Regions from separate parts of the Allobosea sp. 2KB_26 genome, predicted to be linked through region 1. Evidence: riboswitches for the same ligand, from Rfam matches in the RefSeq annotation. Region 1 holds a riboswitch; each other region holds the start of a gene.

Region 1 (9,544 bases):
ATGGGGATTGGCGATCCAGGACGGTGTCTACGGAAAGCCTAAACAGCGCGCGGGGTTCCCGATAGGGCCTGCTCAGCCGTGGCGCAGCTTCATGGTCAGGATGACGAGGACCGGCACCAACGTCACGGCATTGGCGCCGATCAGCGGCCAGGACATCAGCAGGAGCCCATAGACCAGCCAGAGAATGATGCCGAGCGCGAAGAATATCTGTGTCCAGAGCGAGATCGCCCGTGTGTCCTGAGTCCGGACCGTGTGCCAGGCCTGGGGCAGCCAGCACAGGGTCGTCAGCGTAGCTGCGGTGAAGCCGAGGAACTCGGTTGCGGCGACAGACATGGGTGGGAACGTCTCGAATCAGACCAGGCCCATGCCATAGCGGGCTTTTGCGACTTTTGCGCGCAGTTCGCGCATGGTTAATCTCCCTTAACCATTCGGCCCTAGTTTTGCGTCATTCCTCGGCTTTCGGTGGGTTCATGCGCGCGCTCAAACTGGCTTTTCCGCTCATCCTCTTCGCGTCCGGCGCCCAGGCGGACTTCCAGTCCTGCCTTGCCGGCCTGCGTTCGGAGGCTGCAGCGAAAGGCGTGTCCGGTGCCACCTTCGACCGGGCCATGGCAGGCGTCACGCCCGACATGAAGGTGATCGAGGCGATGAACAACCAGCCGGAGTTCAAGACTCCGATCTGGGATTATCTCGGCACGCTGGTCGATGAGGAGAAGGTGGCGGAGGGGCGCAACATGCTGCGCCAGCATGCCTCGACCCTCGCGGCGGCCGAGCAGCGCTTTGGCGTCGACCGCCATACCATTGTCGCGGTCTGGGGCGTCGAGAGCGATTTCGGCAAGGCGCGCGGCAAGATGCCCCTCGTCCAGGCGCTCTCGACCGGCGCCTGTCTCGCACCGCGTCGCAATGCCTTTTTCAAGGGCGAGCTGATCGCGACCCTGCAGATCATCCAGCGTGGCGATGTCCGGGCCGACCGCCTGATGGGGTCCTGGGCCGGCGCCTTCGGCCACACCCAGTTCATCCCCTCTACCTATATGCGCCTTGCCGTCGATGGCGATGGCGACGGACGGCGCGATCTCGTCGACTCCATTCCGGACGCTCTGCATTCGACCGCCAATTTCATGGCCAAGGCCGGCTGGGTGACCGGCGCGACCTGGGGATACGAGGTCCGCGTCCCCAACGGCTATTCCGGTCCGACCGGGCGCAACCCGAAACAGCCGGTCTCATCCTGGGCCGCGCGCGGGATCGTTAGATATGACGGCTCGGGGCTGTCCGGCTCGGGCAATGCCGGGTTGCTGATGCCGGCCGGCCGCAATGGTCCGGCCTTCCTGGTCTTCAAGAACTATGACGCGGCCTACAGCTATAACGGTGCGGATTCCTACGCACTTGCCATCTCGCTGCTCTCGGACCGTATTCGCGGCCGGCCGGGCATCCAGGCCGACTGGCCGACCGACGATCCGCCGCTCTCGCGCGAGCAGCGTCGCGAATTGCAACGCCTGCTGATCGCACGGGGTTACAATGTCGGTGAGCCGGACGGCGCCGTCGGTTCGCTGACCAGGGCTGCCATCAAGGAAATCGAATCGCAGATCGGCATGCCGCAGACCGGGCGGCCGGGTGCCAAGGTGTTGCGCGCGCTCAAGGGTGGACGGGGATGACGATGCTGGATCCAAAGCGACGGCTGATCTCCACTGGTTCGCCGTTCGAGCTCGCCTTCGGCTATTCGCGCGCGGTGGTCGATGGCGACCTCGTCTTCGTCTCGGGCACGACGGGCTATGACTATGTCACCATGACGATGCCTGAGGATCCAGCGGAACAGGCGCGCAACATCTTCCGGACGCTGGACGCGGTCCTCACCGAAGCAGGATCTGCACTCTCCAACGTCGTGCGCGCACAGTATTTCGTCACCGATCGCAGCTATTGCGAACCCGTTCTCACCGTCTGCGGTGAGATCTTCGGGCAGGTCCGCCCGGCGGCCGGCATCTATGTCGTTTCCGGCCTGCTCAAGCCCGAGATGAAGGTTGAGATCGAGATCACGGCCCGGCTGCGCAGTTAAGTCACCGGACCGGGGCTCGTATCCTGTGCGATGTCTAGCCGTCCGTGATGCGCTGGCCCGAAACCCGTAATCCATCTTTCGGGCCGATGCGTGCGCCGGAGCGGCCCTTCAGATGCCCAGGAAGCGCCTGACAGGCTCCGGTCCGTCCGATGCCGTCAGGCGTGCCCACGGGCCAGACGCTTCGACGTGGCCATCCCTTACGAGCGCAAAGAGGTCAGCATGGCTGGCCGCTTCTTCCGGCGTGTGGAGTGTCATCAGCACGGTGAGGCCGTGTTCGCGACGCAGGGCATCGACGCGCTCGATCATCTCGCGGCGTAGTCCGGGGTCGAGTGCGCCGAAGGGTTCGTCGAGCAGCATCAGCGGTTTGCCGCGCAGGAGGGCGCGGGCGAGGGCGACGCGCTGACGCTGACCGCCCGAGAGTTCCGCCGGACGACGGGCTGCGAAGCCGGCGAGATCGACCTCAGCCAGTGCGGCTGCCACGCGCTCGCGCTCGGAGGCGTCGAGCCGCAGTGACGGTTTCAGTCCAAGCGCGACGTTTTCGGCTGCCGTCAGATGGGGGAAGAGATTGTGATCCTGGAACAGGATCGAGACTGGTCGCCTGGCTGGTGTGAGAGGCAGCAGGTCTGCGCCGGCGAAGCGGAGGGTTCCCGCCGTAGGCCGTTCAAAGCCGGCGATGGCATGGAGCAGGGTGGTCTTGCCGCCACCTGACGGGCCGATGACGGCGCAGAGCGCGCCTGCTGGAATGACGAGGTCGTAGCGCGCCGCAAATCCGGGATAGTCGAGGGACAGGCCTGCCAGCTCAAGCATGACGCGCACTCCAGCGCTCGGTCAGGTAGGCGAGACCCCCGGCCGAAAGCACCAGCACGAGTGCGAGTGCTCCCGCTTCATCCATGCGATAGGCGCCGAGGCGGTTCGCCAGGAGATAGGGCAGGGTGGTGAGCTCGCCGCCGCCGAACAGAGCAATGACGCCGAAATCGCCAAGCGAGAGCGCCGTGGCAAATGCGAAGGCGGCCGCCAGCGGTGCGCGCAGGGCCGGCCATTCGACGAGCCGCAGCCGGGTCCAGCCGGCAATGCCGAGACTCTCAGCCAGCCTGCCATGACGTTCTGCGTTGGTCGCCAGTGGCGGCGCCAGCAGTCGATAGGCGTAGGGAAGTGCCATCAGGGCGTTGACGAGCGGTACCAGCATCAGTCCGAGTGCCGCGGGATCGGCGAGGTTGCGTGTCAAAACGTAGAGTCCTGCCACGAAGGCGAAGGGCGGCAGGCCAAGCATGGTGAAGGCGGCAAGGTCGGGAAGTCTCGGGCGTAGCCGGCGTCCGCGCGCGGCGCTGGCGAGCAGTACGGCAAACAGGCAGGCGAGGAGGCCTGCGCCAAGCGCGATGGCTGCGCTCGTCGCGGCTGCCCATGCGAATTCGGCGGTCGCGAGCGTCGGTACGGCTGCGACGCCGCTTGCGATGCTGAGGAGAGGCGGTGCGATCCATGCTGTCGCCAGAATGAGGACAAGGCAGTCCAGCCGGAGCAGGCAAGGGGCGAGGATATCGGGGCGGGCTGCATGGCGCTCGGCACTTGCCTCGTCGTGGACCGCCGGCGCGAGTGTGGCGAGCGCAGTCGCAAGTCCGAGGCAGAGCACAAGCTGAAGGCCGGCGAGAGCGGCAGCGCGGGCGAAATCGGCCTCGAAACGGACCGCTTCGTAGATCGCGACTTCCAGCGTGGCGTTGGCAGGCCCGCCACCGAGCGAGAGCACGACGGCAAAGCTCGTGAAGCAGAGCAGGAAGACGAAGGTGGCAAGCGCCGGAGCCTCGCGCCGGATCACGGGCCAGTCGAGATGCCGGAAACAATCGGCGGCGGAGAAGCCGAGCGCCGAGGCCAGGCGCCTCCGCTCGCCGGGTTCGCGGCCGAAGGCCTGAAGCAGCGTGCGCGTCACCAGCGGCATATTCATCAACACATGAGCGATCAGGATACCCTGGAGCCCGTAGATCGCCGGCGGTTCAGCTCCAACGGCACGCGCCAGGTCGCCGAGCAGCCCGGAACGGCCATAGATCGCGATGACGCCGAAGACGATAACGATCGTCGGTGCGACGGCGGCGGCGGTCAGCACGGCGAGCAGGAGGTTGCGGCCTGGGAAGCGGCGGCGCAGCAAGGCAAGCGCCAGTGCCGTGCCCAGCAGGATCGAGAGCAGCATCGACAGGCCCGCCTGGACGGTCGCTCCTGCGACGAGGCGAGCGAGATAGGGGCCGAGCGACGACAGGGCCGCGACGTTGCCCCCGGCTCCCGCCAGCCCGGCGAGCGAGGCGCCGGCGAGCGCAAGGATGGCAAGCGCAGTGAGCGTGGCCGGGCGGAACAAGGCCTCAGCGGCTCGCTGCGGCGAGCCAGGCGTCGATGAAGCTTCGGCGCTGCGTGCGCACCTCGTCCGGCGTGAACAGCAAGGTCCGTTCCGGCTTGATGATATCGGCGAATGATGCCGGCAGTCCACCTGCCGCCTGTTTCGCCGGCATCATCCAGTTGCCTTCCGGGATCAGCAATTGGAAGGCGTCCGAAAGCGTGAAGGCGAGGAAGCGTTTGGCGAGCTCGGGCTGCCGCGTCGTGCGCGTCATGCCGGCGAGTTCGATATGCAGATAGTGGCCTTCGCTGAAGGGCGCGGCCTTGTACTGCGTCTTCTTCTCCACGCCGATGTGATAGGCCGGCGAGGTCGCGTAGGAGAGCACCATGTCGGCCTCGCCCTTAAGGAAGAGCCCGTAGGCCTCCGACCAGCCCTTGGTGAAGGTAACGATGCGGGGCTTGAGCCTGGTCCAGGCGGCGTCGGCGCCGTCGCCATAAACGGCTCGCATCCAGAGCAGGAAGCCAAGCCCGGGCGCGCTGGTGCGCGGATCCTGCAGCACCAGCTTCGGCCCATTCGGATCGTCGACAAGCTGCTTCAGGCTGGTGGGCGGCGCGGCAAGTTTGGTTGAATCATAGACGAAGGCGAGATGCCCCCAGTCGAAGGGCAGGAAGGTATCGTCGGTCCAGGCGATGGGCAAAGTGAGTGCTGTAGTATCCTGGCCATGGGGCTGGAACAGGCCCGTGGCCTTGGCTTCCGCCGCAAGGTTCATGTCGAGGCCGAGCACGGCATCGGCCTTGGTCGTCTCACCCTCCAGCTTCAGGCGCGCAACGAGGGAGCCGGCATCGTCGCTTGCGACCCAGTTCAGCGTGCAACTGCATTGCGCCTCGAAGGCCGCCTTCACCTTGGCGCCGGGGCCATATTTCCCGGTGAAGGAGGAATAGGTGTAGACGGTCAGCGCCGGTTTCTCCTGCGCCATGGACGGCGTCGTAAGCAGAAGCACCGAGAGCGCGGTGGCGATCCGGGTCATCCGGCTGTTCAGAAAGGTCATGGCGTCACCCCGCATGCATTCGACGGCGGCCCTTGACGGTCGAGAGGGGAGGCCACCTCCGGTGCGAGACGCCGGTGCTCAATCCCTCCGCCGGCACGATCCGGATCAGGTTCGACGGGTTGAAAGCCCTGCGCTTCCCTCTCAGCCCGAAACCGCCGGGCACCCCGTTGAGACGGTCAAGGGAATAGCGAGCGGGCACGGGCGAGTCCAGTTGATGCCGCCGATCCATCGCAACGGGCATTGCGCGTCGTCGCCTGACCATGCTGGTATATCTCTTGCTTGACAGAAGGCAGGCGCGCCTGGCGCGAAAGCTCAAGAGCAAGGGGATGTCGCATGCGATTCAATCGCCGTCAGATTCTGGCCGGAAGTTCCGCCTTAACCACTTCCAGTCTCGTCGGATTTCCGTCGCGTGGGCAATCGCGCGCCAATACGCTGCGCTTCATTCCGTCGACGCCGTTGCCCTCGCTCGATCCGATCGTCGCCACGAGCTACGTCATCCGCAATCACGGCTATCTGATATATGATACCTTGTTTGCGACGGACGCGCAGTTCCGCATTCAGCCGCAGATGGTCCAGAGCTGGGAGGCTGCGCCGGACGGGCTGCGCTGGACCTTCCATCTGCGCGACGGACTGATGTTCCATGACGAGCAGCCGGTCAGGGCGCAGGACTGTATTGCTTCGATCAGTCGCTGGTCGGCGCGCGATGCCTTCGGGCAGACCTTCGCGACATTCGTCGAGGGTTACGATGACGTCGATCAGCGCACCTTCGCCATCCGCCTGACGAAGCCCTTCCCGATGCTGCCGGACGCACTCGGCAAGCTCTCCTCGAACGTACCCTTCATCATGCCCGAGCGCGTGGCAATGATGGAGCCGACCAAGAACATCACGGAGGCGATCGGCTCCGGACCCTGGCGCTTCATGGACAAGCAATGGGTGCCGGGCCAGAACGCGGTCTATGAGCGCTTCGCCAAGTACAGGCCGCGAGAGGAGGCGCCATCCTGGGCCGCTGGCGGCAAGGTCGCCAAGATCGACCGCATCGAATGGTTGCCGCTGACCGAGGTTTCGGCCGCAGTCGGCGCGCTGATGCAGGGCGAGGTCGATTGGTATGAACAGCCGCCGGTCGATCTCCTGCCCCTGCTCAAGAGCAATCCCGAGATCGCGATCGAGAACGTGCCGCTCGGGCTGATCCTGCTGATGCGTTTCAACCATCTGCAGCCGCCCTTCAACAATCCCGGCATTCGACGGGCGGTGATGATGGCAATCGACCAGACCGACTACATGGAGGCGGTCGTCGGCAGCAAGGACTACTACAAGGAGTGCAAGACCTTCTTCACGCCGGGCTCGCCGATGTCGACCGGAGCGGGCGGTGAGGCGGCACTCGGCAACAATCTGGAGCGGGCCAAGGCCATGCTTCAGGAGGCCGGCTACAAGAACGAGAAGGTGCTGCTGCTGGCGCCTGCAGACCAGCCGATCGCCTATAACCAGTGCCTGGTGACGCAGGAGCTTTTGAAGAAGCTCGGCATGACTGTCGATCTGGTCGCGACCGACTGGGCCAGCTTCATCGGCCGGCGCTCCAATCGCGGATTGCCGGACCAGGGCGGTTGGTCGGTGTTCCATACGCTCTGGTCGGGCGCCGACGTGCTCAATCCTGCGCTGCATCCGCTGCTGCGCAGCAATGGCTCTGCCGCCTGGTTCGGCTGGCCGGAGGATCCCACGCTGGAAGGCCTGCGGGATCAGTGGATAGCAACGCCTGATGTGGCCAGGCAGAAGGAACTGGCCGCCTCGATCGAGAAGCGCGCCTTCGAGACGGTACCCTATGCGCCGGCCGGGCTGGTGCAACAGCCAATGGCCTATCGCAAGAGCCTGACCGGCATGGTGCTCTCGCCGGTGCAATTCTTCTGGAACATGGAGAAGAAGGCCTGAGGACGGAGGGGCCATTGCCGTCGGGATGCTGGGTGATGCCAAAGGCACCGCGCTCGCGGCTCTGATCGCGAAACCATCGCCACGCTCTGCGACGGATTCCTGCTCGCTGCTTCACTCCGGCCGGAGTGAAGCAGTTCGGTGCCGGCGCCGATCACACAGCTTCTGCTTGTCGCGCAGGCGCGCTGCCCGGCGGCTGCGCTTGCGTCACTTCCTTTCCCCGCCTAATCAGCCCGGCAAGGCCGCGCTGGCCCCAGCAACATCCGACAAACGCGTGAGGCGACCATGGCGACCCACAAGCTCCTCCTCCTGCCGGGCGACGGCATCGGCCCCGAAGTGACCGGCCAGGTCGAGAAGATCGTCGGCTGGTTCGAGAAGCAGGGCGTCGCCTCCTTCGCCATCGAGCGCGGACTTGTCGGCGGCGCCGCCTATGACGCACATAAGGCGGCGATCTCGGAAGGCGACATGAAGCTCGCCCAGGACGCCGATGCGGTGCTGTTCGGCGCTGTCGGCGGCCCGAAATGGGCGGATGTACCCTACCAGCACCGTCCCGAGGCGGGCCTGCTGCGGCTGCGCAAGGACCTTGGCCTGTTTGCGAATCTGCGCCCCGCGATCTGCTATCCGGCGCTGGCTTCCGCCTCTTCGCTCAAGCCCGAAGTAGTCGAGGGGCTCGACATCCTGATCGTGCGTGAGCTCACCGGCGGCGTCTATTTCGGCGAGCCGAAAGAAATCGTCACGCTGGAGGACGGCTCCAAGCGCGGCGTCGATACCCAGCTCTACACCACGCCCGAGATCGAACGCATCGCGCGCGTCGCCTTCGAGCTGGCGCGCACCCGCCGCAACAAGGTCTCCTCGGCCGAAAAGCACAACGTCATGAAGACCGGCGTGCTCTGGAAGCAGACGGTCACGGCGCTGCACGCCAAGGACTACCGGGATGTCGAACTCGAGCATGTGCTCGCCGACAATTGCGCCATGCAGCTCGTGCGCTGGCCGAAGCAGTATGACGTCATCGTCTGCGACAACCTGTTCGGCGATATTCTCTCCGACGTCGCGGCGATGCTGACCGGCTCGCTCGGCATGCTGCCCTCCGCATCGCTCGGTGCTGAAGACCCGGCTACCGGCAAGCGCAAGGCGCTCTACGAGCCCGTGCACGGCTCGGCTCCCGACATCGCCGGCAAGGGCCTGGCGAACCCGATCGCGATGATTGGCTCATTTGCCATGGCGCTGCGTTACTCCTTCGGCGCGATCGAGGCGGCCGACCGGCTGGAAGGCGCGATTGCCGATGTGCTTGGCGCCGGCACCCGCACCAAGGACATCGCCGCACCGGGCGCCAATGCCGTCTCGACCGCCGAGATGGGCGATGCGATCGTCAAGGCGCTGGAAGCGCGCGGCTGACGCGACCCCTCCCAGCACTCCGACGTCATCCCGGTCCTGCGCTTCGGTTCGGCCGGGATGACGTCCAAGGGACCATGCGGTGAGGGACCCTACGCCTCTCCCGCTCGTGAATTGCACTTGATGCTCATCTGTGGACTAAGCTTCGCTCTCTGAAACGGAGCATGTCCGTCGATGCTGATCAAACGCCCCCCTGGCTGGGAATTGCCCGAGAGCCAGGTCACTCCCGAACATATCGCCATGAACCGCCGGGCCTTTCTCGGCGGGAGTGCGGGGCTGATCGCCGGGAGTGCGCTGCCTCAGATCGCAGCCGCGCAAGGCGCGGATCCGACGCTCGATCTCTATCCTGCCAAGCGCAATGCGAGCTACACGCTCGACCGGCCGGTGACCGACGAGGAACTGGCCGCGAACTACAATAATTTCTACGAATTCGGCATGTCCAAGGACGTCGTCAGTGCGGCAAAGAAGCTGCCGACGCGGCCCTGGAACATCGCGATCGACGGCATGGTCGAGAAGCCGTTCGAGATCGGTTTCGACGATCTCGTCCGCAAGATGCCGTTCGAGGAGCGGCTCTATCGCTTCCGCTGCGTCGAGAGCTGGGCTATGGCCGTGCCCTGGACCGGTTTTCCGCTGAAGGCCCTGGTGGCGCTGGCGAAACCGCTCTCGAGTGCCAAATACATCAAGTTTGAAACCTTCCTGAACCCGCGCGTGGCCTCCGGGCAGACGCAACGCTGGTATCCCTGGCCCTATACCGAGGGGCTGACCATGGCGGAGGCGAATAACGACCTGACGTTGATGGTGACGGGGATCTACGGCAAGC
Region 2 (9,544 bases), on a different contig from region 1:
GAGCCAATCGCGCATGCTGCGCTGAAACGCGTCCTCGTGGGAGGCCGCCGCGCTGACCGCCATCGCAATGGCGCGTTCGTCCGCGGAAGGCTGGCCGGCGGCGGTGGCCTCGATCCTGCCGAACAGTTCGGGATTTGGGGTGGCAACGGCTGCCGCCACCGCGGCGGCAACCTTCTTCTCGTCGGCCTTGATGATCCGCCCGATCAGCGCCTCCAGCACGGCGCCCTTCGACTTGTAGTCGTAGAGGACGCTGGATTTTGCGATGCCTGCCTCCTTGGCGACGGCATCGATCGAGAGGCCGGCCGCGCCGCGGCTGAGGACCACCCGCTCCGCCGCGTTCAGGACCTCCTCCGGATCGTGCTTTCTGTGTCTGCCCATGGCGTTCCCTGGCGAAGGCGGGAAACCGGCTTGCCCTCATCGCGATAATTTATATACGAACGGTCGTACTGAAACACAACCCCTCGCCGCTGAGGAGGCGAGGGGCGGGAACAAGGTATTGGCGGCCGGTTTCGACGCACGGTGACGGACTGGTCCGTCCATCGCCCCATGCGTGCGCCGGTCTCATTAATCAGAACACGCGGATTGCCCGAACATTGCCAACCGGGCGCGCGTGACGTTGATCGCCGGAGGGCAGCGATCAACGGCGGTCGCCGGCACGGGCCGCGGCCGCGCCCGGAGAATGTCGGCTCGGTGCCGCGCAGCTCTCCCTTTAGCGCCCGCCATGGCCATACCCGCGCGGGTTCGCATTTTTATGAGCTCTGCCTCGAACTCGGCAAAAGTTGCGGTCAAAATCATAGCGAGAAAGTGGAAGCTACCTGCCTGGTCTGGCGTGTCTCCGTTCAGGCAAGCGCATGATGGGGCGAGGCCCAACGCCGGAACATGTCTGCCAGGCCGTTCGTTCCCTGTCGTCCAGGCGTCGACAAGGTCCCCCGTGAGCAGCATCTTTCTCCCCCTTCTCAGGCGGATCAGGCCGAGCGAGGCGTCGGCTCCGGCGATCGCGTCCGACCAGACGCTGAGCCGCTTCGTCTGGCGCGCAAGCGGCGTCCACCAGTTCTATGTCGGGCTGATCGCGATAGCGGTGGCCTTGCTGAATTTCGCGCCGATCGATCTGCAGAGGAGGATCGTCGACGTCGCGATCGCCGACAGGGACGTCCGGACCCTGCTTCTGATGGGGGCAGCCTATCTCGCGATCGTCCTGATCCAGGCCGCGTTGAAATATGCGCTTCTCGTCTATCAGGGCTGGGTCAGCGAAAGCGTCGTGAAGAACTCGCGCGACCGTTTGACGATCGTTGCATCCGAGCGCGTCTCGCCGGACGAACACACCAGCGGACAGACGGTCAATGTCATCGGCCGGGAGATCGACGGTGTTGGCGGCTTCGTCGGGGTCGGTATCTCGGAATTCGTCGTCAATCTGACGTTTCTCTGCGTGATCATGGCCTATATGCTCTATATCCAGCCGCTGATTGCGCTGATCAGCCTGGTCTTCCTGCTGCCGCAGATCTTCCTCGCGCTCTATATGCAGGCCGACCTCAACGTCCTGGTCGAAAGGCAGGTCAGCCTGGTGCGCAAGCTCGGTGATGAAACCGTCGCCCAGACCGGCAGCCACTCCAGGGAAACGGCGAGGGAATCCGCCACCATCCGTGCGATCTTCCGCAATCGCATCCGGTTCTACTTCCTGAAATACGGCCTCAAGACCTTGCTCAACATCGCAAACGCGATCGGACCGCTGATGGTTCTCGTCGTCGGCGGCTGGATGGTGATCCACGGACGGACCACGATCGGCACCGTCGTCGCCTTCATGTCGGGCCTGGAGCGCCTTTCGAACCCCTTGCGCGACCTGCTCAGCTTCTACAGGGAGTACCAGCAGGCGAAGGTCCAGTACCAGATGATCGGGCGCTGGGTCGAAGGCAAGACCTGAGCCGGGTCGGGGAGGTTCCCCATCTTCGCGCATAGCGCCAGGGCTGCCGAATGGTCCGGCCTCCGTGGCTCCCCGGCGGAGCATGGCCGAGGCGTTTTTTGGGAATGCTACGGCCGGGACCGAAGCATTTATCCGCCCGATGCTGCCATAAGCGCCTGAGCCGCGTCAGGAGCTTCATCATGTCCTCTCTTTCAGCGAAGCCGCCGTTCTTCGGCTGGCATATCGTCGCTGCGACCTTTGTTCTGGCGGTATTCGGGTGGGGCGTCGGTTTCTACGGGCCGCCGATCTACCTGCAAACCGTGGTCGAACGGACCGGCTGGTCGGTGGCCTTGGTCTCTGCGGCTGTCACCCTGCACTTTCTGGTCGGGGCGATCGTCATCGCCAATCTGCCGCGCCTCTATCGAAGCCTGGGTGTTCCCATGGTGACGGCTCTCGGGGCGGCCTTGCTTGCGACCGGGGTCGTCGGCTGGGCGATGGCCAGCGAGCCGTGGCAACTCTTCTGCGCGGCTCTGTTGAGTGGCGTGGGCTGGGTTGCGATGGGCGCCGCAGCCGTCAACGCGATCATCTCCCCCTGGTTCGTGAGGTCCCGCCCTGCGGCTCTCTCGATGGCCTATAACGGAGCCAGTATCGGCGGCGTGATTTTCTCACCTCTGTGGGTCGCTCTCATCCTCGCCATCGGTTTTCTCAAGGCGGCGATCGTGGTTGGCGTGACGATGGTCGCCGCTATTCTTGTCCTGTCGATTCTTGTGTTCTCAAAGACCCCCGAGCGACTGAACCAGTTCCCTGACGGCATTCGGCCAGGCCCAGTTCCGGCCGCGGTCAGCGCTTCGGCTGTGGCGGCCATGCCAAAGGGCTCGCTGTGGCGGGAGCGTCGTTTCCTGACGCTGGCGGCAGGGATGGCGCTGGGTCTGTTCGCCCAGATCGGCCTTCTCGCCCATCTGTTCTCCCTGCTCGTCCCCGCCATCGGGCCTCAAAATGCCGGGTTGGCCCTGGGGGGCGCAACGATCGCCGCGATCGCAGGCAGGACGGTGGTCGGCCTTGTCATGCCTGCCTCAGCGGACCGTCGTCTCGTCGCCTGCGCGAGCTATGCGGTCCAGATCGCGGGGTCATTGACCCTCCTGATCGCGGGCGATGCCAACGCAACGCTGATGATCATGGGCGTCATTCTGTTCGGTGCAGGGATTGGCAATGCCACATCCCTGCCGCCGCTCATCGCACAGGTCGAATTCGGCAAGGCAGACGTTGCCCGCGTCGTTCCACTGATCGTTGCCATCGGACAGGCGAGTTATTCCTTTGCGCCGGCCGTGTTCGGCGCTCTGCGGACGATGTCGCCAACCGGATTGTCGAGTTTCGATGGAGCCGCGCTGTTTGCGGTCGCCTCCGTGGTGCAAGCAGCCGCCATTGCCTGTTTCCTATGGGGGCGCCAAAGGCGCTCGCTGCCAGGCGGGACCGCATGATTGGGGGCAGGCCCCTTGTGACCTGGCAGGGGCGAACCCTGTGCGGCTAGCTCTCGCCGCCTGCGTCGGACAGCACCCTTGCCGGCAAGGGAAGGACGGCCGCTCTCTGGCCGTTTTGCGTGGCCAGCCATTTCAGATAGCGCAGGCGGGCCGCAACCGTGTTGCTGCGATGGGTGCTTTGCAGCCACTCCAGATACTCGGCGGGGCGAACGGTGATGATCTGGACGGTCTTGCCCTTGGCCAGAAGCAGCTCCGTCGCGGCAGCGACCTGGCGCTTCCATTCGGAATAGGAGCGGGGGATCCTCGGGTCCTTCCCGGCCATGTCCAGCAAGGCAGGAAAGTCATCTTCTGAATACCACGGTACCAGCACGGTGTCGTAGTAGTCGAATTTCCGCATGCCTGTGTCCGCCCAGCAATCGGAAAGCGTCGCCCGCCTGCGATCCTACCAGTTCTCCGGCTGATTTACGAGTTGCGCGCAGTGCCTCATCGGCTTGCGCGCGGGCGAATAGCAGCAGATTTCTCGATGTCCGGTCTGCGCCGTCACGAAGGATGCAAACCCCTCGGTCGTGCGCGGAAGGCCGTTTCAAGCCCGTTTCCTGGGCACTGTCCCGATCCCGCCCCGGCGCGGGAACCGGCCGTTTCCTTCGCGCCTGGTCGGTCAGGCGCGCCTAGGCGCTGGCCGGCAAGGATTTCAGCGTCCTGATGATCTCGCTCTCGGAATAGGGTTTTCGAAAAAACCGGGCGCGCTCGGGCAATTTCTGCGGGTCGACCCGGACATGGCCCGAGGTCACCATCAACCCGATCGGCGGCCATTTCTCGCGCACGACCTCGACCAGTTGCAGGCCGTTCAGCGAACCCGGCATCTCGACATCGGTGAAGAGGATGCGGACATCGTCGCGTTGCTCCAGAATGGCCAGGGCCTCGTCGGCGGTCGCTGCCTCGACGGCGAGGTACCCGGCCTCCTCGACGAGCAAGGCCGCATACATCCTGATGATCGGTTCGTCCTCGACGATGAGAACAACCGGCTTTTCCGCGTCTGTAGGCACTGGGCTTCTCCTGAACCGCCTTCTTGTCGCGACGGTAGAGGTCCAACGGCTCATGGTCCGGAACGTTCCGCCGTCGCGCCTGCTTGGGCGCTACGGACAATGCAGGCTGTTGGCGCGGCGGGCGGAGCGCTCCCTCGTGAAGTTGCCCGACTGGCCGCGCGTGCCGGCAGCGGAAGCGGAGAGCGGGTGAATAGGGTCAGGCGAGGTGCTTCAGCAGCGCCTTGACGGCGATCGATGGTGTCACCGAGCGCGCCTGCAACGCCGTCACTTCGAGCTGGTCCATGGGATGTTCGGGCAGGATGCGAGTGAGGCTTCCGGCTGCGATCGGGGCATCCGCCAGAAAACCGGGCACGAGGGCGATACCCAGGCCGGCACACGCCGCATGGCAGGTGACGGACATGTTGCCGGTGCTGATATGCCAGCGGACGCGGATCGACTGGTTATCGACCGTCCACTGGTCGAGATCGCTGCGGGTCAGGATGCCGCGATGGTTCGCAAGCTCCGCCACCGCCCGCGGTGTCCCGGCACGCGCGAGATAATCCGGCGAGGCGACCAGCCACATGTCGATGCGTTCGAGCAGCCGGCCGCGCAGGTCGCTGTCGTCGAGCCGGCCGAGCCGGATCGCAAGGTCGAAGCCGCCGGCCACGATGTTCACGAGCTCGTCGCCCAGGCGCAGGTCGAGGCGGACCGCCGGATAAAGCTGCTGAAACGTGAAAAGCTTTGGCGCCAGCACATGCTGGCCATAAGCGACGGGGGCTGAGATCTTCAGCGTCCCGCTCGGGCTTGCATGCTCGGCGAGCGTCTCGACCTGGGCGAGCTCCGCATCGCGCACGATCGGCCGAACGCGCTCGAAATAGCGCCGGCCCGTGTCGGTCAGGCTGAGCGCCCGTGTCGAGCGCAGCAGCAGGGGCGCGCCCATGCGCTGCTCCAGCAGCGCGAGCTGGCGGCTGACCGTCGCCTTGGGCAGGCCAAGCAGGCGGCCGGCGGCGCTCAAGGAGCCGGATTCGACGATCCTGACGAAGAGAGCCATGCCGGAGAGGTCGACAGCGTCGGTCATCGTTCCAGATATAGAACGCCGGCGTTTCAAAGGCGAGGCTACTGTTCCATATGGCTGGCGGCCATAGTCGTTGCATCACCCGCCCTTGATGAGGAGCGACCGATGAACGCGCCCGCCAAACCTTATGCCCCGCTGACCTCCGACAATGCCGCGCTCATTCTCGTCGACCATCAGGTCGGGCTGATGAGCGGTGTGCGGGATTATTCCACCGGCGAGCTCAAGCACAATGTCGTCGCGCTCGCCAAGGCCGCCCAATTGCTGAAATTGCCGATCGTGGTGACGACGACGGCGCGCGATAGCATGTGGGGACCGACCTTTCCCGAACTCGTCGCGGCGCTGCCCGGCGTCACGATCCTGGACCGGGCCTCGGTCAATGCCTGGGACGACCCGAAGGTTGCAGCCGCGATCGAAGCGACGGGGCGCAGGAAGCTGATCTTCGCCGGCATCTCGCTGGAGGTGTGCGCTGCGTTCCCCGCCATGACGGCGATCGGCAAGGGCTATGAATCCTATGTCGCTGTCGACGCGTCGGGCACGTTCAGCGAGACGAAGCGGCAGGCCGGGCTGCTGCGGATGGTCCAGGCCGGCGTGGTCGTGTCCGACTATGCGACCCTGATGGTCGAGATCCTGAAGGACAATACTCACCCGCAAGCCGGGGCCGTCTATGGCGCGCTCGACATGCCCTGGGCGACGCTGGTCGGCCAGATCGCGCAGGCCTACGGACGATAACCGGCCTCCCGTCGGCGCACGAGCGTCAAGTCGAGAGGCTTCGATGGCCCCGCGAAGATTCCGGCCCGTGGCCCTCCAGCCTGGGTCCTCCCGACATTTGTGTCGGGTTGGCTCTTGACCTCGCTGCTGCCCCGGCTCCAGACTGCGCGCATTCCAGGGAGATCCCCGGCAAGGGGCTGAGAAACCGCTGGCAGACCGGGTGTTCCCCGGAAAGGCGCGCGGAAATCCTTCGAACCTGATCCGGCTCATACCGGCGGAGGGATGGAGCGTCGAGGCACTTGCCGGCAGCCGAAGGGCTGCCAGATCTCCTTACCCGAGCTGGGCGAGGAGTTTGCCATGCGCGGCCCGCCACACACCACCCTTCGCCGATCTGGCGACGATCCTGGGCCCGTCGCCTGCGAGGTGCCGTCCTCCACCGATATCGCCATCATTGGCGGTGGCCTGATCGGTTTGTCCATCGGCTGGCGGTTGGCCCGGCGCGGGTTTGATGTGACGGTTTTCGAGCGTGGCACGATCGGACAGGGAGCAAGCCTTGCCGCGACCGGCATGCTGGCCGCGGCCGCCGAGCTGGAGCCGGGCGGCGAGGACCATCTGCCGCTGGCGCTCGAAAGCCAGCGGCTCTGGCCGGTTTTTGCACGCGAGCTCGAAGCCGATGGCGGGCTCGGCATCGACTATCGCCGGGACGGTGTCCTGCTGGTCGCGCTGGGGCGTGAAGAGGTCGAGCGCCTGCGTTTCCGCCATGACCTGCAACGGCGCGCCGAGGTCGAGGCGGCATGGCTTAGCGGGGCGCAATGCCGCGAACGCGAACCCGGGCTGAGGCCCTCGGTCGTTGCCGGCATTCTCTGCCCCGCCGACCATCAGGTCGATCCGCCGCGCGTCATGGCGGCGCTGCGACGCGCCTGTCTCGCGGCCGGAGCGCACCTGGTCGAAGCCTGCGAGGCCGAGCCGGAGCTGGCCGGGGGCCGCGTTCTCGGCGTCTCGACGCCGCGCGGACTCTGCAAGGCCCCGGTCGTGATTGCGGCTGCCGGCGCCTGGACCCGATTTCAGGGGCTCGACATCCCCGTCCGCCCGCTCAAGGGCCAGTCGCTCGCGCTCCGCAGCACGCCCGGGACCGGTACGCTCGCGCGCGTCGTCTGGACCGAGCAAGTGCATCTCGCCCCCAAGAGCGACGGCACTCTCCTGGTCGGCGCCACCATGGAAGAACGCGGCTTCGACGACAGCGTGACTGCTGGCGGCGTCTATGCCCTGCTCGACGGTGCCCGGCGCGCACTGCCCTCGATCGAGGAAATGCCGGTCGAGGCGATCTGGTCCGGCTTTCGCCCGACCTCCATCGACGATGCGCCGATCCTTGGCGAGACGGGGATATCGGGCCTGCTCGTTGCGACCGGGCATCACCGCAACGGCTATTTGCTCGCCCCCGTCACGGCAGCCGCGATCGAGCAACTCCTCGTCGAAGATCGCATCACGGGACCGGCCGCTTCATTCGGCCAGGCGCGCTTCACCCCAACTCTGGAGGCAATCTCATGAAACTCATCATCAACGGCAAGGACCGCGAGAGCGCGGCCGAGAATCTGGCGGCGCTTTGGCAGGAGGAGACGTCCGAGCTGGACTTGCCGGGACCGCAGGGCTTCGCCATCGCGCTGAATGGCACCGTGGTGCGGCAGGTCGACTGGGCGCAGACGCCTCTGTCGCGCAACGACCGCGTCGAAATCATCCGTGCCTTCGCGGGAGGCTGACATGAACACCCCGATCGAGGCCCTTACCATCGCCGGCACGTCATTGTCGTCGCGGCTCCTCATTGGCACGGCCGGCTATCCGAGCCAGCGCATCATGGTCGATGCCATCAAGGCCAGCGGTTCGGACCTTGTCACGCTCTCCGTGCGTCGCATTTCGCTGCAGGGCCATGGCTCCGACACGCTGCGCCTGCTTGCCGGCCGCCGCTTCCTGCCCAACACGGCAGGCTGCGAGACCGCGCGCGACGCGATCCTCACCGCCGAGCTTGCACGCGAGGCGCTCGGCACCAACTGGATCAAGCTCGAGGTGATCGGCGATCGCGAGACGCTCTATCCCGATGTTGGCGAGTTGCTGGAGGCGACGCGCCAACTTGTCGACAAGGGGTTCGTCGTGCTGCCCTATTGCAACGACGATCCGGTCATCTGCGCGCGCCTGGCTGATCTCGGAGCCGCCGCCGTGATGCCGATGGGGTCGCTGATCGGCTCGGGCATGGGCGTCGCCAATCCAGCCAATCTCGAGCTGATCTGTGCACGCTCGCCCGTGCCCGTGATCGTCGATGCCGGCATCGGCACCGCCTCCGACGCCGTGATCGCCATGGAATGCGGCGCGAGCGGGGTTCTGCTCAACACCGCCGTCGCCAAGGCCGATGATCCCGTGCGAATGGCACTCGCCATGCGTCACGCCGTCGAGGCCGGCTGGAACGCCCGCCTGGCGGGGCGCATTCCGCGGCGTGGGCGGGCTCAGCCGTCCAGCCCCCAGCTCGGGCTTGTGGGTTCGTGAACAGGCTGCCCGACCGGCTGCTCGTCGTCACCGACCGGCATCAGGCCGTGAAGCCCTTGCCGCAGCTTGTCTCTGCGGCGCTCGCCGGCGGGGCACGCTGGATCTGGCTGCGCGATCGCGATCTCGATCAGGCGGAACGCCGCAGCCTGGCGCTGCAGCTGCATGAGCTCGTGAGCATGGCGGATGCGGTCCTGACGATCGGCGGTGATGTTGATCTCGCCGCCCGGGTCGGGGCGCGGGGCGTCCATCTGCAATCGGCTGGAGCGATCTCCGCGGCCCGCGCCGTGCTCGGCGTCTCCGCGCTGATCGGCGTTTCCGCGCATGACGAGGCCGATGTCCGGGCGGCAGCAGCGGCAGGCGCCGATTATGTCACGGCGAGCCCGATCTTCGCGACGGCGAGCAAGCCTGGCTATGGCCCGGCCTTGGGCCTGACCGTGCTGCGGCGCTGGGCGGCGATCGGCCTGCCGGTCGTGGCCCTTGGCGGCATCACCTGCGACCGCGCGTCACTCTGTATCGAGGCTGGTGCTGTGGGAGTTGCAGTGATGGGGGAGGTGATGCGAGCCGTGGATACGGCCAAGACCATTCGCAGCCTTCGCGCCTGCGCGCTCATGAGTCCACGCCCTGGTGTATGAGCAGGTCGAAACGAGAGGAATGGCCTGCGCCAATGCGACGGATCGTGATCCTGGGGAATGCCGGCAGCGGCAAGTCGACGCTCGCGCGCGCACTGGGCGAGCGCCTCGCGCTGCCGGTCGTGCATCTCGACCGCCTGTTCTGGGAGGCCGGCTGGACGAAGGCCGAGCCCCGGCTCTTTCGGGATCGCGTGCGG
Region 3 (9,544 bases), on a different contig from region 1:
CGCGAGCGCTATATCGTCGATGCCGAGCAGGCCGATCAGCGCCTGATCTACGAGACGATCACTGCCCCGCCGATCGCCGCGATCCCGCGTCGCTACACGCTCGACGAAGTCCGCTATTCGCCGGACCTGCGCGCCCGCATGCGCAGCGTCGATATCGACACGGTGACATTCGAGACCGGATCCTGGGAGGTCACGCCCAATCAGGCGCAGCGGCTCTCGGTGATTGCCGCCTCGATCAGCCAGGCACTGCAGCGCGCGCCGAACGAGGTCTTCCTGGTCGAGGGCCATACCGACGCCGTCGGCTCGGATGTCGACAACCTCTCGCTCTCGGATCGCCGGGCCCAATCCGTCGCCGAGATCCTGACGCGCGATTTCCAGGTGCCGCCGGAGAACCTGACGACGCAGGGCTATGGCGAGCAGTATCTCAAGGTGCAGACGCAGGAGGCCGCGCGCGAGAACCGCCGCGTCACGCTCCGACGCATCACCCCGCTATTGGCCGGACAGAACCAGCCGCAGTGAACCGATCGAACCGGCGCGGGGGGCGACCGTCGCGCCGGCCTCCCCGGTTCGGGGGATTCAGGAATCAGCAAGCTCTCATGCTTAAGACCTCCCGTAAGGAGAGTTGATGATGAGTGAGACATCCGTCGCGATCGCCCAGAGCTTTGCCGCAAGCCAGGCAGCCTCGACCCGCCAGACCCTGCAGACCGCGATGGTGAAGCAGCAGGCCTCGTCCGACCAGGCGCTCGTGGATATGCTGCAGCAGAGCGCCGAAACCCAGAAGGCTACTCTAGCCGCTGGCCAGGGCCAGAACGTCGACATTCTCGCCTGAAGGCGGCATTCCGGCGCCGCATGGCCGGGTCGCATCCGGCCCGTTGCCGGTTGCGTTCAAGAGCCGCCGGCCCTAACCTCCGCCTCGTTCCGAGGGGTGCTCGCAAGAGCTGAGATGGCGTCCAAAGCCGAACCCGTCGAACCTGATCCGGGTCATACCGGCGGAGGGACTGGAACGCGGCGTGCGCCACACGTGTACCCGCAGACAGCGACTGGACCGCTTCTAAACCCGGATCTCCTGAACCTTGGACCAAGGAGGAGATCCCATGAACGCCCATACCAAGCCACAGAAGAATACCGTCAAGGCGGCCCCTCAAACCGTAACGACCGGCCCGATCATCGGCTCGCGCAAGATCTATGTCGCGCCGCCGGACCACCCCGAGATGCGGGTGCCTTTCCGCGAAGTACAGCTCACCACCGATTCCGAGCCGCCGGTCCGCATCTACGATCCGTCCGGTCCGTTCACCGAGAGCGATGTCACGATCGATCTCAATGCCGGCCTGCCGCAGCCGCGCCGGGCCTGGCTCGATGCTCGTGGCTTCACGACCGTGCCCGGCCGTGCCGTCACCGCCGCCGATAACGGCCATATCTCGGCGGAACAGCTCGTTCCCGCCTGCCCGGCCGCCCGCCCGATCCTCGAGGCCAAGCCCGGCCAGATGGCGACCCAGTACGAGTTCGCCAAGGCCGGCATCATCACGCCCGAGATGATCTATGTCGCGCATCGCGAGAATCTCGGCCGCGCCGCGATGCTCGAAGGCGCCCGCGAGCGCCATGCCGATGGCCAGAGCTTCGGCGCCTCGGTTCCGGAATTCGTCACCCCTGAATTCGTGCGCGAGGAAATCGCGCGCGGCCGCGCCATCATTCCCGCCAATATCAACCATCCCGAACTGGAGCCGATGGCGATCGGCCGCAATTTCCTGGTCAAGATCAACGCCAATATCGGCAATTCGGCCGTGACCTCCGGCGCTGCCGAGGAGGTCGAGAAGCTGGTCTGGGCAATCCGCTGGGGCGCCGACACGGTGATGGACCTGTCGACCGGCCGCAACATCCACAACATCCGCTCCTGGATCCTGCGCAACTCGCCGGTTCCGATCGGTACGGTGCCGATCTACCAGGCGCTGGAGAAGGTCGGCGGCGACCCGATCAAGCTCGACTGGGAGGTCTTCAAGGACACGCTGATCGAGCAGGCCGAGCAGGGCGTCGACTATTTCACCATCCACGCCGGCGTGCGGCTGCCCTATGTCCCGCTCACCGCGAGCCGCGTCACGGGCATCGTCTCGCGCGGCGGCTCGATCATGGCGCGCTGGTGCCTCGCGCACCACAAGGAGAGCTTCCTCTACGAGCGCTTCGACGAGATTTGCGAGATCATGCGCAAATATGACGTCTCCTTCTCGCTCGGCGATGGCCTGCGTCCGGGCTCGATCGCCGACGCCAATGACCGCGCCCAGTTCGCCGAGCTGGAGACGCTGGGCGAGCTCACCAAGGTCGCCTGGGACAAGGGCTGCCAGGTGATGATCGAGGGCCCCGGCCACGTGCCGATGCATAAGATCAAGGAGAACATGGACAAGCAGCTGCGCGAATGCGGCGAGGCGCCGTTCTACACGCTGGGACCGCTGACCACCGACATCGCGCCGGGTTACGACCACATCACCTCAGGCATCGGCGCGGCGATGATCGGCTGGTTCGGCTGCGCCATGCTCTGCTATGTCACGCCCAAGGAGCATCTCGGCCTTCCCAACCGCGACGACGTCAAGACCGGCGTCATCACCTATCGGATCGCGGCCCATGCCGCCGATCTCGCCAAGGGCCATCCGGCGGCCAAGATCCGCGACGACGCGGTCTCGCGTGCCCGCTTCGACTTCCGCTGGGAAGACCAGTTCAACCTGGCGCTCGACCCCGACACCGCGCGCTCCTTCCATGACGAGACCCTGCCGAAGGACGCTCACAAGGTCGCGCATTTCTGCTCGATGTGCGGGCCGAAATTCTGCTCCATGAAGATCACGCAGGATCTGCGCGCCGAAGTGCTGGCGATGGGTGAGAACGAACGCGCAGCGCTCGAAGGCATGGCGGAGAAATCGCAGGAATTCCTGGCCAAGGGCGGCAATCTCTATTTGCCGGCGGCCGAATGAGCGCGACGATGACCGCGGCCCGCCTCGACGCGACGGTCGTCGCGGGCGTGCTGGCGCGGGTGGCGACGAGCCGCCCGCGTGTGCAGTGCCTCACCAATACAGTGGCGCAGAACATCACGGCGAACATGCTGCTCGCCTTCGGCGCGATCCCGTCCATGGCGATCCATGTCGACGAGGTCGCGGCGATGGCCGAAGGCGCGGGCGCGATCCTGATCAATATCGGCACGATCAATGCCGAGAGCGAACTTGCCATCCCCAAGTTGCTGGAGGTTGCGCGCGACCGACGGAAGCCGCTCGTCTTCGATCCGGTCTTCGTCGAGCTCTCGCCGCTGCGCCAGCACGTGGCGCGCGAGGTGCTGCGCCTGCCGAACATCGTGGTGCGCGGCAACGCGACCGAGATGGCCGCGCTCGCGGCCGATCTCGAGACGGCGCGCGAGCGCAACCTCACGCTCGTCACCACCGGCAAGGTCGACCGGATTGCGGGGGCGAGCGGGACGTTATCCATTTCCCACGGCCATCCGCTGATGACGAAGGTCACCGGGGTCGGCTGCGCAGCGGGCGCCCTGATCGCGGCATGCTGCGCGGTCGAGGGCGATCCGGCGATCGCGGCGGCCGCCGCGCTGACCGCCTATGGCATCGCCGGTGAGATTGCGGCAGAGACATCGCAAGGGCCCGGCAGCTTCGCCGTGCACCTGATCGACGCGCTGGCAGGAATGGACGAAGCCACGCTGCGCGAACGCATGGGAGAGCACGGGTGAGCGTTGATATCCGCCTTTACGGCATTGTCGATCCGCAGATCGCGGCCGGGCGCTCGCTGGCCGACCTGGCGCGTGCCGCGGTCGATGGCGGCGCCACCCTGATCCAGCTGCGCGCCAAGACGGAGACGACGCGCGAGATGGTGCGCGAGGCTCGGGCCATCCGCTCGGCCCTGCACGGCACAAGGGTGCCGCTGCTGATCAACGACCGCGTCGATGTCGCACTTGCTTCCGGTGCCGACGGCGTCCATCTCGGCGCCGACGACATGAAGCCGAACGATGCCCGCCGCCTGCTCGGGCCCCGCGCCATCATCGGCGCGACGCTGAAGCATGAGGATGAACTCTCCGCGCTGGCCCTAGCGAAGATCGACTATGCCTGCATCGGCGGTGTCTTCCAGACCTCGCACAAGGACAATGCAGGCTCCTCTCTCGGGCTCGACGGCTTCACGGCCCTCCGGCGCAAGGCTGCTGCCGTATTGGGACCACTCCCGGTCGGAGCCATCGCGGGCATCACGGCCATGAATGCAGCCTCCGTCATCGAGGCAGGGGCTGACGGCATTGCCGTGATCGGCGCACTGTTCGTGCAGGACGATGTCGGGGCCGCCGCGCGCGCGCTGCGCGCGGTGCTCGAGCGGCTGCTGCCGACGCCGCCGGAAGCTCCCGCATCCGCCTGAACCGTCACGCGGCAATGCCGGGCGCGCAGCCCCGCCACGAGCGCCCCGCCCCTTGCTTCGCGTCCATCGCTCGCCCATGAACGGCACAACATCGAGGGAGCGCTGCGTCATGACGAATTATGTGATCGAACCGCCCGCCATCAGCGCGGTTCCGGTAGCGGGCGGCGGGCTCTTCCCCGTGCGCCGCATCTTCTGCGTCGGGCGCAACTATGCCGAACATACCCGCGAGATGGGGGGCGATCCCGACCGCGAGGAGCCGTTCTTCTTCACCAAGCCGGCGGACGCGCTGGTGATCAACGGCACCGACATGCCCTATCCCAGCAAGACCAAAGACCTGCATCACGAAATGGAGCTGGTCGTCGCGATCGGCACCGGTGGGCGCGACATCCCGGTGTCCGAGGCGCTCTCGCATGTCTATGGCTATGCGGCCGGGCTCGACATGACCCGTCGCGACCTGCAGGCCGAAGCCAAGAAGACCGGCCGCCCCTGGGACATGGGCAAGGGCTTCGACCAGTCGGCCCCGATCGGAGAGATCGTGCCGGCGAGCCAGAGCGGCCATCCCAGCGCCGGCAAGATCGAGCTCACGGTCAATGGCCGCGTGCGCCAGACCTCCGATCTCGCCAAGCTGATCTGGAGCGTGCCGGAGACGATCGCCTATCTTTCCGGCCTCGTCGCGCTGGCGCCCGGCGACCTGATCTTCACCGGAACGCCGGAAGGCGTCGCGGCCGTCGTCAAGGGCGACGTGCTGGAAGGCGCCATCGACGGCGTCGGCAGCGTCCGCACCCGGATCGCCTGAAGAGACTTCAAGGAAACTGATCATGCAGCTGACCCCTGACGCCCGCGGTGTCTATCCCATCGCGCCGACCCCCTTCACGCCCGATGGCGCCATCGACTGGGCGAGCACCGATCGGCTCTTCGATTTCTATGCCGGCATCGGCTCTGACGGCATCACCGTGCTCGGCATCATGGGCGAGGCGCCGAAGCTCGAACCGGAGGAGTCCATCGGGCTCGTCAAGCGCGCGGTCGCGAAGATGGGTGGCAAGCCGATCATCGTCGGCGTCTCGGCACCGGGCTTTGCGGCGATGCGTTCACTGGCGCGGCAGGTGATGGATCGCGGCGCCGGCGGCGTGATGATCGCCCCGCCGCCGAGCCTTCGCACCGACGACCAGATCGTCGGCTATTACGCGCAGGCTGTCGAGGCGATCGGCAGCGACATTCCTTTCGTCATCCAGGACTACCCGCTGACGCTCTCGGTGGTGATGACGCCGGCCGTGATCCGCCGCATCGTCCAGGACAACCCGTCCTGCGTGATGCTGAAGCACGAGGACTGGCCTGGGCTCGAGAAGATCTCGACGCTGCGCAAATTCCAGGCGGAAGGCAGCCTGCGCAAGATTGCGATCCTCACCGGCAATGGCGGGCTCTTCCTCGATTTCGAGATGGAACGCGGTGCCGACGGTGCCAATACCGGCTATGCCTTCCCGGAATTGCTGATCGACGTCGTCCGCCTTTCCAGCGAGGGCAAGCGCGACGCGGCGCATGACATCTTCGACGCGCATCTGCCGCTGCTGCGCTACGAGCAGCAGCAGGGCGTCGGCCTTGCCGTCCGCAAATATACGATGATGAAGCGCGGCATCCTGGCCAGCGACGCCCAGCGCAAGCCGGGCGCCGGTCTGACCGCCGCGGCCAAGGCGGAAGTGGACTATCTGCTGGCGCGGCTGGCGAAGCACGACCCGCGCGCCAAATTCTGAAAGCAGGAATCGCGATGCCCCCCTCTCAACGAGAGGGGGGCATCGCCTTGTCTTCAAGCGCTCAGTGCGTGTGCTCGGCGGCTGCGCCCTTGGCGCCGATCCCCTCGACCTTGAACTCGACCTCAACCACACCAGCCTTCTCGAAGGTCAGCGTGCCCTTGACGCGCTCATCCTGCTTCAGCGGCTGCTTCAGCTCCTGGAACATGATGTGGAAGCCGCCGGGCTTCAGCTCGACCTTGGCACCGGCCGGGATTTCGATGCCCTTTTCAAGCTCGCGCATGGTCATCACGCCATTGGTGACCGCCATCTCATGGATCTCGCCGCGACCGGCGAAGGCCGCAGAGACCGCGATCAGCCGGTCCGGTGTCGAACCGGTATTCTCGATCGAAAGGTAGCCGCCACCGACCTTGGCACCGGCCGGCGTGGCGCGCGACCAGGGATGGCCGATCTTCAGCGGGCCAGCCTTGTAGTCATGGGCGAAGGCGGCGGCGCTCGCCAGTGTGAGCGCGACCGCGGCGAGGTAGTGAACGGGCTTGTTCATGAGCATGGTCCTGAAAGAGGTCGCGACCATTCGCGAATGGCCGGAAATCCCGGTTTGCGGCGGCCTGTCGGGCTGGCCGCAAGACGAGAGGGAGAGACGAAACCGTGTTCAGGATGCGATCGGCGGCGCTCGCGATTGCGGCAGACCGAGGACAGCGCCATGGGTGGCATCCGTCAGAATCGGGACGGAGCGCTCCAGCGGGGCCGCAAGGCGCGCGCCCACCGGCTGTGGCGGCACAGGAGGGATCGCAAGGGCAGGATTGATCGGGCAGCCGATGCAATGCTGGACGCCATTCGCCGGCTCCGGAACCTCGGACGTGTCCGAGACGGATTGCCCGGAACACAGAACCGCACCTGCCAGCGCTGGATGAGCCGCAAAGGCTGATGCCGGTGTCAGGCCCGCGGCCAGAACGGCCAGCGCATAGACAGCCGCTAGCCAGGCTCCGAGAACGGAGCGGCGCAGCGTCTCAAGCGGGGAACCAAGGGCCGACATGGCGCGACTTGGCCTCCTCACCTGCTCTCCGTCAAGCCGCGCTCTGTCGCAGGGTGAGGTCCGCGAGACGATCGCGGAGAGATTTCTGCCCCCTCGGCAACGGTGCGCGAAAGATTCATTCCCTTTCATTCGTTTCTTTAAAAGAACGATCGGGTTGACAAAGAGGACAATTTCACCCAGATTGGCACTGTCGCTGGACATGGTTCGGCGGCCGCGGAGATTTGAGCGTGCAGCTTGCGCCGCGTCACCAAACGCTAAAGCGCCACGACCGGGTCGTGGGCTCCAGTGACGAGGAGATGAACATGACCGTTTCGACCTTGCGCCGGTCCGCTGCCACGATGCTGATGGCTGCCTGCTGTTGTCGATGCTGATCTTGCATTGAAAGACGGCCCGGGCTGACGCCGGGGCCTCTCCCAATCCGATCCGCCCAATCGAACGCCGCCCATGCGGCGGAGGCAAGCCATGACCCAGTCGCAAACCCAGCAAGCATTCATCATCGAAATCGGCGAGACCCAGGCCGGGCTCGTCAATCGCCGCAGCGACGAACGCTTCTTCACCTTCATTTCCGCCTCGTCCGCCTTTCGCGCACTTGAGGGCCTCCGTTTCGCAACGCCAAACGCTGCCGAAACCGCGGCCCGGCAGCTCGCCGCCTCCCAGCGCCGCCCGGCGCTGCGGCTGGCGTCGTAGCGGGGGCAGGCCGATGCAGCTGATCACGACCCTGAGCGCATTGCTCCGGGACTGGCTCGACCGGGCCCTTCCCACCGTGCTCGCACCATCTTCGACCCAGGAGCGGGCGGACGAAGACGAGAACACACGCCGCTCCATCCACGACGTGACGCTGGAACAGCTCGGCATCTCGCACTGGTCCTGCCACACGCTCCTCTGAGGTTATGATGAACGCTCTCGTGAAGCCCGACGCCTTCAGCGTCGGTGCCAACCCCGTTTTCAGTCCAGAACCGACGGTCCGGTTCGAGAATGTCGGCAAGGTCTTCTCCGGCCGCTCCGGGCAAGGCGCCGTGACCGCGCTCTCGGGCATCGATCTCACCGTACCACGGGGCGCAATCCTTGGCGTGATCGGCCGCTCCGGCGCCGGCAAGTCCACGCTGATCCGGCTGGTGAACGGTCTGGAGCGGGCGAGTTCCGGCCGCATCCTGATCGAGGATGAGGATGTCACCGCCCTGACCGAAGCCGGCTGGCGGGCGCGGCGGCGGACGATCGGGATGATCTTCCAGCACTTCAACCTGCTCTCGTCGCGCACCGTCTTCGACAATGTCGCGCTGCCGCTCGAAATTGCAGGCGCGCCAAGGGCCGAGATCGAACGCCAGGTCACGCGGCTGCTCGACCTGGTCCGCCTGTCCGAAAAGCGCGAGCGCTATCCGGCCGAACTCTCCGGCGGCCAGAAGCAGCGCGTCGGTATCGCCCGCGCGCTCTCGACCGAACCCAAGGTGCTGCTCTGCGACGAGGCGACCTCGGCGCTCGACCCTGAGACCACACAGTCGATCCTCGGCCTGCTGAAGCGGGTCAACCGCGAGCTCGGCATCACCATCCTGCTGATCACCCACGAAATTCCGGTGATCAAGGAGATCTGCGACCGCGTGGCGGTGATCGAGGGCGGGCGGATCGTCGAGGAAGGCGAGACCTTTACCGTCTTCACCCAGCCCAAGCACCCGACCACCGCGCGTTTCGTCGAGACGGTGACCGGTGTCGAACTTCCCGCCCAACTCGCCGGCCGCGTCAGGTCGGAGGCACGTCCAGGCGACAGCGCCCTGCTGCGCATCACCTTCATCGGTGAGAATGCGACAGCCCCGGTGATCAGCCGGCTGAGCTCGATCGTCGGCGTCGATGTCAACATCCTGGCCGGACGGATCGATGCCATCGCGGGCCAGCCCTTTGGCAGCCTGCTCGTCTCGGTCACGGCCCATGAGCCGGAACTCGCTGCCGTGCTCGGCGCCCTGAAGAGCCTCGAACTCAAGGCGGAGGTTATCGGCCATGTCTCCTGAACTCATCCGCCTCATCGCCCAGGCGACCGCCGACACGCTGCTCATGGTCGCGGTCGCAGCTGGGATCGGTACGCTGATCGGCCTGCCCCTCGGCGTCTTCCTGGCAACCAGCAAACGTGGTGAGCTTTTCGCCGCGCCCGCCGTCAACGCCGTGCTCGGCGTGCTCGTCAACGCCACGCGCTCGACGCCCTTCATCATTCTCGTCGTCGCGATCATCCCCTTCACCCGACTGCTGGCCGGCACCTCGATCGGCACCAATGCCGCCATGGTCCCGCTCACCGTCGCGGCCGCCCCCTTCATCGCCCGGTTGATCGAGGGCGCCATCCGCGAAGTCGATCAGGGCCTGGTCGAGGCGGCGCGCGCCATGGGCGCGAGCC

What was found. A riboswitch is a leader RNA that binds a small molecule or an ion and turns the genes downstream of it on or off. The one in region 1 is predicted to bind thiamine pyrophosphate.
Region 2: another riboswitch for thiamine pyrophosphate. It lies ahead of thiO (glycine oxidase ThiO); the one in region 1 lies ahead of thiB (thiamine ABC transporter substrate binding subunit).
Region 3: another riboswitch for thiamine pyrophosphate. It lies ahead of thiC (phosphomethylpyrimidine synthase ThiC); the one in region 1 lies ahead of thiB (thiamine ABC transporter substrate binding subunit).

Annotation. Positions count from the first base shown of each region.
Region 1 covers NZ_JBFRHE010000001.1:463,988-473,531, reverse strand. The annotation lists gene AB4099_RS02295 (DMT family protein) at 1-2, opposite strand, end outside; gene AB4099_RS02290 (SemiSWEET transporter) at 73-333, opposite strand; gene AB4099_RS02285 (lytic murein transglycosylase) at 471-1,649, shown strand; gene AB4099_RS02280 (RidA family protein) at 1,652-2,047, shown strand; gene AB4099_RS02275 (thiamine ABC transporter ATP-binding protein) at 2,156-2,854, opposite strand; gene AB4099_RS02270 (ABC transporter permease family protein) at 2,847-4,388, opposite strand; gene thiB (thiamine ABC transporter substrate binding subunit) at 4,393-5,412, opposite strand; TPP riboswitch at 5,478-5,589, opposite strand; gene AB4099_RS02260 (ABC transporter substrate-binding protein) at 5,746-7,335, shown strand; gene leuB (3-isopropylmalate dehydrogenase) at 7,618-8,727, shown strand; gene msrP (protein-methionine-sulfoxide reductase catalytic subunit MsrP) at 8,899-9,544, shown strand, end outside.
Region 2 covers NZ_JBFRHE010000013.1:59,849-69,392, reverse strand. The annotation lists gene AB4099_RS26885 (TetR/AcrR family transcriptional regulator) at 1-378, opposite strand, end outside; gene AB4099_RS26880 (ABC transporter transmembrane domain-containing protein) at 932-1,918, shown strand; gene AB4099_RS26875 (MFS transporter) at 2,098-3,375, shown strand; gene AB4099_RS26870 (hypothetical protein) at 3,422-3,772, opposite strand; gene AB4099_RS26865 (response regulator) at 4,044-4,421, opposite strand; gene AB4099_RS26860 (LysR family transcriptional regulator) at 4,618-5,478, opposite strand; gene AB4099_RS26855 (isochorismatase family protein) at 5,581-6,204, shown strand; TPP riboswitch at 6,351-6,483, shown strand; gene thiO (glycine oxidase ThiO) at 6,541-7,731, shown strand; gene thiS (sulfur carrier protein ThiS) at 7,728-7,940, shown strand; gene thiG (thiazole synthase) at 7,942-8,718, shown strand; gene AB4099_RS26835 (thiamine phosphate synthase) at 8,715-9,350, shown strand; gene AB4099_RS26830 (P-loop NTPase family protein) at 9,383-9,544, shown strand, end outside.
Region 3 covers NZ_JBFRHE010000004.1:510,506-520,049, reverse strand. The annotation lists partial or broken gene AB4099_RS15860 (OmpA family protein) at 1-519, shown strand, start outside; gene AB4099_RS15855 (hypothetical protein) at 629-829, shown strand; TPP riboswitch at 912-1,016, shown strand; gene thiC (phosphomethylpyrimidine synthase ThiC) at 1,095-2,957, shown strand; gene AB4099_RS15845 (hydroxyethylthiazole kinase) at 2,966-3,715, shown strand; gene thiE (thiamine phosphate synthase) at 3,712-4,386, shown strand; gene AB4099_RS15835 (fumarylacetoacetate hydrolase family protein) at 4,496-5,182, shown strand; gene AB4099_RS15830 (dihydrodipicolinate synthase family protein) at 5,205-6,134, shown strand; gene AB4099_RS15825 (copper chaperone PCu(A)C) at 6,196-6,675, opposite strand; gene AB4099_RS15820 (hypothetical protein) at 6,784-7,167, opposite strand; gene AB4099_RS15815 (hypothetical protein) at 7,630-7,854, shown strand; gene AB4099_RS15810 (hypothetical protein) at 7,868-8,053, shown strand; gene AB4099_RS15805 (methionine ABC transporter ATP-binding protein) at 8,061-9,167, shown strand; gene AB4099_RS15800 (methionine ABC transporter permease) at 9,157-9,544, shown strand, end outside.